3 regions of the Sporosarcina sp. FSL W7-1283 genome follow, and region 1 is predicted to be linked to each of the others. Evidence: riboswitches for the same ligand, from Rfam matches in the RefSeq annotation. Region 1 holds a riboswitch; each other region holds the start of a gene.
The links. A riboswitch is a leader RNA that binds a small molecule or an ion and turns the genes downstream of it on or off. The one in region 1 is predicted to bind S-adenosylmethionine.

Region 1 (3,281 bases):
GAAGAGCATCAAAACCTTTGATCCGATCCTTCAGTTGGTCAGGTGTCAAATCTGTATCGATCACAATTTCAAAACCTTCTGCTTGTCGTAATGGAAAAATACCGTCCTCGCTAAGTGGGTCACTAATAAGTACTTTAAAAGCCATAATAATCATTCTCTCCTTCAGTAGTTTTTATTGTTGTAAAGTTTTCAAAATGAATTTTATAGAGTTGATCCCATATGTACGTTCTATGCTTACCTCCTTTTAGGAAAAATAAAAAAGCCTTCCATCCCTTACATACGTAAGGGGCGAAAAGCTCAATAAACTAACGCGGTACCACCCTTGTTTTGCTGCAAAAGCAGCCTTCATTCAGCATGCGTAACGTGCATGTGACGGATTGGCCTACTGAACTATTCAGCCAAGCAATTCGGAAGTGCCGCCATCCCAAGAATTTACTGACTCTCACCAATTCATCAGCTCTCTAGAAAATTCTTTTACAGGAAGGTATGTCTTCGTCAAAATTGTTTTGCGTGTATTAAATTTGAACTAATCATAACACGTCAAAAGTAATTGTCAATTACTTTTCGGAAAAAAATGAAAAACTAATAAAGGCGAACGTAAATTATTGAATGATTTGTGAACGTTCGTGTTTGAGAGATAAAAGCGGATTATAAGTAACTTTTACTATGGAGTATTAGGAAATACCATAAGTCGTGAGAAGAGAAGATATATGCCAATCAATGTTATAGTAGTGCCATACTATTCAAGTAAAGGGGTAATGTAAGATGAAAAACTTAGAGTCCTTCGAGCGATTCGAACAATTGAAGCAAGAAGAGCGAGTGATTTTCTTGTTTTCTGCAGATTGGTGTCCTGATTGCAGAGTGATCGAGCCGTTTTTACCAACACTGGAAACGGAATTTTCCGAGTACCAATTTATTTATGTCGACCGAGATGAGTTTATTGACTTGTGCACTCAGCTCGATATATTTGGCATCCCAAGCTTTATCGCATTCAGTGAAGGCAAGGAAACAGGCCGTTTTGTCAGTAAGAATCGCAAGACGAAAGAGGAGATTGAAGAGTTTATCAATAGTTTGTGAGCAGAGGGTGAGTGGGTATAAGAACCGTTGATCCAGGTTCCGGGAGGATGGCTTTCCGCGGGGAGCCAATCTCCGGGCTACAAACTTATATTCACTTGTTCCGCTTTTCACTCTGAAGTCAACCAAATTTTATTACTTTGATGTATGCTAACAAGCCAACGATCCGAGGAGATGGTTGGCTTGTTATTATTTAAACATAATCCTGTAATTGTTCGAGAAGGATTTTCGCGCCTTGAGGACTTATGAATAATCCGTTTGATAGTTCTTTGTTTTCGTTCGTTACTTCACCAGTAATGAAGCATGCCTTATTCACTTGATACTTTCTCAAAATGATTCGATCTTCTTCTGCGAAAATTTCAATGGGATCGCCTTTATCTAATTGCAAAGATTTGCGTAGTTCTTTCGGAATAACTATTCTGCCAAGATGGTCTACTTTGCGAACAATGCCTAAAGATCTCATGAGTTCCTCCTTTAAAAAGTAGTTGGTAGTTCCTATTATACACAAATATTTCCGGTCTACAATTTACGAGATTGGAATGAGCAGAACTATTTGAAAATTTGACTATACAATTAGTTTATTAATGTTATAATAGTCAGTAAATCATTTTCGTGAAATGATATTAACTAAATACTACTTATCAAGAGAAGCTGAGGGATTTGGCCTGATGAAGCTTCAGCAACCTCTGTGTAAACAGGAAGGTGCTACCTCCAACAAGATTGTTGTCTTGAGAGATAAGAACTGTGGTCCTAAACCTTCATTTTCTTATCTACAGGAAAAGAGGTTTTTTATTTTGTAAAAACAGGCCGAATGAATAGCCAAGGGGGAAGAAATATGCCGATTAATATACCGAAACAATTACCTGCAGGTGAGTTACTGAAGAAAGAAAAAATCTTCATCATGGATGAAGATCGGGCGACGGAGCAAGATATTCGGCCGCTGAACATTTTGATTCTGAATTTAATGCCTGAAAAAGAAAAAACAGAACTTCAATTATTACGATTACTTGGTAATACGCCTTTGCAAGTAAACGTGACGTTTTTAAATACGGCGACCTATGTTTCCAAAAATGTCAGTCAAACTCATTTGGAAACGTTTTATACAACATTCGAACACGTGAAAGAGCGCAAGTTTGACGGCATGATTATTACAGGAGCACCTATTGAACATATGCAATTTGAAGACGTAGTGTACTGGAAGGAATTAGAGAAAATCATGGAGTGGACAAAAACCAATGTGACCTCTGTCTTGCATATTTGTTGGGGCGCGCAAGCCGCACTTTATCATCATTACGGCATTGATAAGTTTGAGTTGCCGAAGAAATGTTTTGGGATTTTTTCTCACGATATCACGGACCAAACAGTCAATTTGGCAAGAGGATTTAACGATGTATTTGTTGCTCCTCACTCACGTCACACGGCTGTTTCCATAGAAGAAATTGAGAAGCATCCGGATTTGACACTGCTATCTGTATCGGATGATGCGGGTGCATTCATTGTGATTTCTAATGATGAAAAAAACATAATGGTGACAGGACATTTAGAGTATGATGCACATACATTGGCTGAAGAATACGGGCGAGATGTCCAAAAGGGATTGGATATTGATGTACCTGAAAATTATTTCCCGAATGATGATCCGACGAGAGAACCAATGAATACTTGGCGTTCACATACACATTTGTTATTCTCGAACTGGTTGAACTACTATGTCTATCAAGCAACGCCATACGTTTGGGATTGAAATAAGCTTATGAAAGTATAGTTTCCCGCATTTCACACATACTCCACTCAATGGAGGTGTGCGTTGTGAATATGGATGAGTTTTTGGAGCTGTCTTTTTGGGAAATGACTTTGCGGACTGTTATTTCCTTTATCGTCCTTCTGATCCTGGCCCGGTTCATGGGAAAAAAACAAATATCTCAATTGACTTTCTTCCATTACGTGACAGGTATCACGATCGGTTCGATTGCCGCCAATTTGGCAGGGGAGTCCGAGACGCCGTTCTTAAATGGGTTATATGGTATGATCCTATGGGCAGTATTGACGATACTTGCCAATTATTTAACGTTTAAATCAAAAAAACTACGTGTCCTGCTGGATGATAAGCCAATCATCGTAATTCAGGATGGAAAGATTGTGGAAGGCTCGTTAAGTAAGCTGCGTTTGAATTTCAATGAATTGAATATGATGCTTCGGGAACAAGC
Region 2 (3,281 bases), 110 kb from region 1:
CGGGTGACCCGCAATAGACGGTGTCACAATATTTTCGATATTTTCAATCGGGTAAGCAGCCCGTGTATTTTCAGTTAATGAATTGTCATCATAATCCGGTATACGTGTATCTTCGTCCAATACAACGTTTTCCAACACGGAACCGAAACGGATCGCGCCAAAGATTTCAGGTTCTTTTTCTTCAGAAAGGTTGATACATTTCGCGTAGCATCCGCCTTCGATGTTGAATACACCGTTATCAGACCAGCCGTGCTCATCGTCACCGATCAACTTGCGGTCAGCGTCTGCGGAAAGTGTTGTTTTACCTGTTCCTGAAAGACCGAAGAATAGTGCCACATCGCCGTCTTCTCCAACGTTAGCTGAACAGTGCATCGATAGGATGCCTTGCTCTGGAAGCAAGAAATTCATCGCAGAGAAAATAGATTTTTTCATTTCTCCCGCGTACTCTGTTCCGCCGATCAAGACAATACGTTTTTCAAGGGACATGATGATGAATGTCTCTGAATTTGTGCCATCCACTTCTGGATCCGCTTTGAAAGAAGGGGCAGCCAAGATTGTGAATTGCGCTTCGTGTGACTGTAGTTCTTCTGCAGTTGGACGGATGAATAATTGGTGAACAAACTGGTTTTGCCAAGCCAATTCATTGACAACTTGTATGGATAACTGAGAGTCTTTATCTGCACCTGCGTATCCTTTGAAAACGAAGAGTTCATCCTTTTGCTTCAAATGATCGATGACTTTCGTGTATAATGAATCAAATACGTCAGGGGAGATTGGCTTGTTGACGCTTCCCCAATCTACTTTATCTTTGGACACTGCATCTTCGACGATAAATTTATCCTTCGGAGAGCGTCCAGTATATTTACCTGTGCGTGCTGCTAGAGCGCCATCTGCTGAGAGTTCGGCTTCTCCTTTAGCGACTGCCTTTTCGGTTAATTCTGCCACAGACGCTTGGATCGTCACGTTGCTTCCTGATAGAAGACTTTTTAAACTATCATCAATTTTTGCAGATATCATATTTACATACCGTCCTTTGCGTAGTCGTTTTATTTGAGTAGAACATCTTAATTCGTAAATAGTATAACACATTAAGAATAATAATCTATACTAATTAAAAACTCAAGTGATTTGAGATAAAAAAATTGACAAAATCACAACTTTTTTATACTATGTGACATGAACGGATACTCTTATCCCGAGTTGGTGGAGGGTACAGGCCCTATGAAACCCGGCAACCTGCAAAAGACAGTAGTCTAGCGCGAAGGTGCCAAACCTGAAGCAAGGTTAAATTCCTTGGACGATAAGAGTGAAAGGTGCTGCGCGTGAAATTTTGCCTTTTACTCATTGCTAGAAAGTGAGTAGGGGGCTTTTTATATTGTCTAGCCCTGAATCCTTATGGTATATGATTGACGTCAATTCAGGCGTGGAGCTTTACCAGGGACTTAAGAGAGTACCGTATCATGTTGATTGAGGGGGAAACAAAAATGACAAACCGTCGACTGTTTACATCAGAATCAGTTACTGAAGGCCATCCTGACAAGATGTGCGACCAAATATCGGATGCGATTTTGGATGCGATATTAAAGGAAGATGCGAATGCCCGTGTGGCATGTGAAACGAGTATTACGACAGGACTCGTATTGGTAATGGGTGAAATCACTACCACTACCTACGTAGATATCCCAAGAGTAGTCCGTGATACTGTGAAAGAAATTGGGTACACACGTGCGAAATACGGTTTCGATTATGAAACTTCTGCTGTTTTAACTTCTATTGATGAGCAATCACCTGAAATTGCCGCGAGTGTCAACGTTGCGCTCGAAGCTCGTGAAGGCTCTATGACAGACGAAGAACTGGATGCCATCGGAGCGGGTGACCAAGGATTGATGTTTGGTTACGCTTGTAATGAAACACCTGAATTAATGCCGCTTCCGATCAGTCTTTCCCACAAGCTGGCATTCCGACTTGCGCAAGCGCGTAAAGAAGAGTTGATTTCTTACCTGCGTCCTGATGGTAAAACGCAAGTAACTGTAGAGTATGACGAAGACAACAAACCTGTGCGGATTGATACGATTGTTATTTCGACACAGCATCATCCGGAAGCGACAATGGAACAAATCGAGAAGGATATTAAAGAAGTAGTAATCGACGCGGTCGTACCTGCTCACCTATTGGACGAACAGACGAAATACTTCATTAATCCGACAGGAAGTTTTGTTGTGGGTGGTCCTCAGGGAGATGCGGGACTCACTGGAAGAAAAATCATCGTGGATACATATGGCGGATATTCTCGTCATGGCGGCGGTGCATTTTCTGGTAAAGATGCAACAAAAGTGGATCGTTCTGCTTCCTATGCTGCACGCTATGTCGCGAAAAATATTGTGGCGGCAGGATTGGCAGAGCATTGTGAAGTACAACTTGCCTATGCAATCGGTGTGGCAAGCCCGGTATCCATTTCAATCAATACATTCGATACAGGCCGTCTATCCGAAGCACTCTTAGTCGAATTTGTTCGGGAGTTGTTTGATCTGCGACCTGCAGGCATCATTAAAATGCTTGATCTTCGTCGTCCGATCTATCAACAAACGGCTGCATACGGTCATTTTGGCCGTACGGATATTGAATTGCCGTGGGAGAAAACGGATAAGGCAGATGCATTATTAGAATTAGCAATTAAAAATGATGTGAAACAATAAAAAAGATAGTTGAAGGCAGAAAGGGGGGATTAATATCCTTCTTCCTGCCTTTTTTTTATAGTATAATATAAAATAAAGAACATTCAGAAACTGGGAAAGGGGAAATTTATTGACTACACTACAACATACATTTGTGCTCGATATGGATGCTGTGCAATTGAAAGCGGAGTTAGATAGCGGGCAGATTACTTCACGTCAAGCGACGGAGGCTTATATTGCACAATGTCAGGCAACCAATCCAGCTGTGAACTTTTTAGTGGAAGAGCGATTTACTAAGGCGTTGGCCGAAGCGGATCAAGCAGACAAAGAACGGAATACAACGAAGATGACAGGGAAATTATTTGGCGTACCTATTAGTATGAAGGAATCATTCGATGTGGCTGGGATGCAGACTACAGGCGGATTGCCGTATCGTAAGGGACAGATGCAAACGACAGACGCGGAAATTGTCCGTCGATTAAAAGCGGAAGGCGCCATCCTGATCGGCAAGACAAATACACCGGCACTCTGTTTTTGTCAGGAGACCGACAATGCATTGTATGGCCGCACCAACAATCCCTACGACCTCTCTAGGACAGTAGGCGG
Region 3 (3,281 bases), 1.1 Mb from region 1:
CGTAACGGAGGAATGGTGTGATCAAATACAGTCCGTTAAAGTATTGCGCTGCTGTATCGATCAGCTCCTTTGCGATCTGAATTCCTGTTTCAGTGGCTTTTGCTCGGTCGTCGCCACAGGCGCGCATCCGTTCAAGCACTTCGTCAGATAGTTTAATGCCAGGCACTTCATGATGCAGAAACTCTGCGTTGCGAATATTTGTCAAAGGCATAATACCTATGAAGATAGGTGTATCTAGATGTTTTGTAGCCTCATAGACGTCAATAATCTTTTCTTTTGTATAGACAGGTTGCGTTATGAAATAATCTGCACCTGCTTCAATCTTTTTCTCCAATCGCTGAACAGCCCGGTCCAATACTCGGACATTCGGATTGAACGCAGCTGAAACTGAGAAGTTTGCTTTTTTACGTAATGGTTTACCGGAGAATGAAATCCCTTCATTCAACTGTTTGATTAACTGCAGCAGTTCCATACTCGATACATCGTAGACGCTTGTTGCGCCAGGGAAATCACCAACTTTCGTCGGATCACCTGTTACAGCCAGAATATCGTGGATGCCTAACGCGTCAAGCCCCATTAGATGAGATTGTAACCCGATCAAGTTGTGATCTCGACACGTTAAGTGGACAAGAGGGCGGATATTGTGCTGCATTTTAATGATGGAACCCATTGCCATATTGCTGATCCGAGGGGATGCCAATGAGTTATCCGCCATCGTTACGGCATCAACACCTGCATCGTAAAGTAAATTGGCACCTTTAATATAATCTTCTGTCTCTAAATGCCGTGGTGTGTCCAATTCCACAATGACCGTACGTTCTGTTTTGGCTTTCTCGTGGAGCGGTTGATGTTTTACCGGGCCGGCTTCCTGAATAACGATTGGCTTTGTTGGTTCTACTACTTTCTTGGTGATAGGAGACAATCCCGCTAATCGAGTTTTCGCTGCTTTAATATGTTTAGGAGTAGTTCCGCAACACCCGCCAATTAACCGTACACCTTGATCACGCAGCAATACTGCAGCTCGCCCGAAGTACTCAGCTTCAGATTCATAGACAATGCGGCCATCTTCCACATCCAGTAAAGATGCATTCGGATAAGCGGATAAAAATGCATTTTCCGGCAGTTTCACATTTTCAAAAGCTTGGATTGTATGGTAAGGCCCTAAGCGGCAGTTTACACCGACTATACTTGCACCTAGTGATTCCAGTTGATGCAACGCGTCATTCAATGAAAGTCCGTTTTGCAAAACTCCAGGATCGTGCATGGAGACTTGCGCAATTAGCGGAACATCTGTGATTTGACGAAGTGTTGAAACGACGGATGATAATTCTTCGAAATCATAATACGTTTCGAGTAACAGTCCGTCTGGATCTCCAGTCAATAATGCGTTGGCCTGTTCAAGGACTACTTGCTTTACTTCATCGAGCGATGCATCACTTTTGCGAATTCCACGCAAACCGCCGATGGTACCAAGCACAAATTGACCACCTGGTGCAGCAGCCCGCTTTGCAATTTGGATTGCTGCTTTATTGAATTCCGTAACACGGTTTTCCAATCCATAACGAGCCAATTTCACTGCATTGGCACTGTATGTATTGGTCTGAATAATATCAGCTCCCGCCTCGATATAGTCGTGGTGGATTTTCTCTATAATTTCAGGTTTCTCTATATTTAATTCCTCATAGCAATAATCGATCCCATATGAATACAAAATAGTTCCCATTGCCCCATCTGCTGTCAGGACATTTGTTTGAAGTTTCTCCAGTAATGACATCATCAAATCCCCCTTTGTTTTCTCTAATCAAAAAAAGCCTTCAAGTAAATAGAAGGCTTTGTAATCGCAATGACCAGTTCCCTCTCATCTTTCAGTGTGCCATTTCGGCATACTGCTGGAAGTAGCACCTTGCCCATCGGCTGGTTGCTGAAGCGTCTTTGGGCCAGTCCCTCTGCTTCTCTTGATAAGATATGATTCTTATTAAATTATTTCGATAATTCTAACCATATCATAGCGGCTTTGTAGGTAATCGTCAAGTGAATGTTTGATGAAGTTCTTGAAGACCGGAGTGCGCATAGAGAAATTTACTGAAACATGGTAAAATTAAAGGAGTAACTTGAAAAGGTGAGGAATCATGCAGTTTTTTAAATACTCCATTCCGATAGCGGCACTTGTCGGCACGCTTGCCTGGATTATGTTGGAGAATAATTATGAAGAAGTACCGTGGGATTCGCGTGTTTGGATTACCTTTGGCGCCGCTGCATTAAGTGGTGTACTTGCTTTTTTTCTTTTCAGGAAAGAAAAAGAAGACAAAGTCGATAAAAAGAAATAGGAGCTGCCCGAGAAGTCATGTTCATCTGACTTCCCGGGTAGTTCTTTTTTTGCAGAGAAAGCATTTTGTTCATTCTAAGAAATTGCCAGCAGGGGTAGATGTGGGTCTTGTCTGTTTCTTTCTGCCTTATTGGATAAGAAAAGGGTGTCATTCCTTACATATAAGATGTTCCATAAATTATTAGTTAACTTAAATTAAAAACGAGTTGACAATTAATGAGTCAACCATTACTATTTTTATAGTAACTCAAAATAGAAAGAGGTGTCATGATGACGACAGCTTCGGAAGGACGTCCGCAAAGTAAATTCAGTACATTGTCAATTGTATATAGTGGAATGTTTGCTGCTTTAATGATGATTGGGGCTAATATCACTTCTTTCATACCATTTTTAGTAGTCGGGGGAGTACCTATTACATTGCAGACATTTTTCGCTGTTTTGTCAGGATTGTTATTGGGTAGCCGTCTTGGTGCATTGTCGATGACTGTCTATATGATGGTCGGCCTTGCAGGGGCTCCTGTATTTGCTAAGTTTCAAGGTGGATTTGGCCAAATCTTAAGCCCGACATTTGGTTTTATCGTTACTTTCATCTTGATTGCTTATGTAGCAGGTAAAATCGTGGAGCGTAAGAATACACTGCCATCTTATATTATTGCATCACTTGTTGCGACAGCAATCAACTATTTATTGGGTACGAACTGGATGTATGTCGCCTATAAAGTTTGGGCTGCGGCGCCAGAGGTGTTTACGTACAAAATTGCATGGCTTTGGATGATTCCTCCATTACCGAAGGATATTGTGCTAGCCGTACTGGCGGGAATATTCGCATTTAGAATTTCAAAACATTTGAAAGTGAGGCATTCATTTTGACGAACTATCAAAGGCTGGCTGACCAAGTTTTGAAAGGTCACGTATTAACAAATGAGGAAGCGCTTTCAATATTAAATAGTCCGGA

Region 2: it holds a riboswitch for S-adenosylmethionine, as region 1 does, so the genes downstream of both, metK (methionine adenosyltransferase) here and metA (homoserine O-acetyltransferase MetA) in region 1, are expected to answer to the same signal.
Region 3: it holds a riboswitch for S-adenosylmethionine, as region 1 does, so the genes downstream of both, MKY93_RS19145 (bifunctional homocysteine S-methyltransferase/methylenetetrahydrofolate reductase) here and metA (homoserine O-acetyltransferase MetA) in region 1, are expected to answer to the same signal.

What each region holds. Positions count from the first base shown of each region.
Region 1 is NZ_JBBOOL010000001.1:2,536,856-2,540,136, reverse strand. It holds gene serA (phosphoglycerate dehydrogenase) at 1-145, opposite strand, end outside; gene MKY93_RS13100 (thioredoxin family protein) at 766-1,077, shown strand; gene MKY93_RS13095 (AbrB/MazE/SpoVT family DNA-binding domain-containing protein) at 1,268-1,537, opposite strand; SAM riboswitch class I at 1,710-1,816, shown strand; gene metA (homoserine O-acetyltransferase MetA) at 1,910-2,818, shown strand; gene MKY93_RS13085 (DUF421 domain-containing protein) at 2,890-3,281, shown strand, end outside.
Region 2 is NZ_JBBOOL010000001.1:2,651,242-2,654,522, reverse strand. It holds gene pckA (phosphoenolpyruvate carboxykinase (ATP)) at 1-1,017, opposite strand, end outside; SAM riboswitch class I at 1,188-1,307, shown strand; gene metK (methionine adenosyltransferase) at 1,485-2,696, shown strand; gene MKY93_RS13700 (amidase) at 2,806-3,281, shown strand, end outside.
Region 3 is NZ_JBBOOL010000001.1:3,646,220-3,649,500, reverse strand. It holds gene MKY93_RS19145 (bifunctional homocysteine S-methyltransferase/methylenetetrahydrofolate reductase) at 1-1,774, opposite strand, end outside; SAM riboswitch class I at 1,856-1,965, opposite strand; gene MKY93_RS19140 (hypothetical protein) at 2,130-2,327, shown strand; gene MKY93_RS19135 (biotin transporter BioY) at 2,594-3,196, shown strand; gene bioB (biotin synthase BioB) at 3,193-3,281, shown strand, end outside.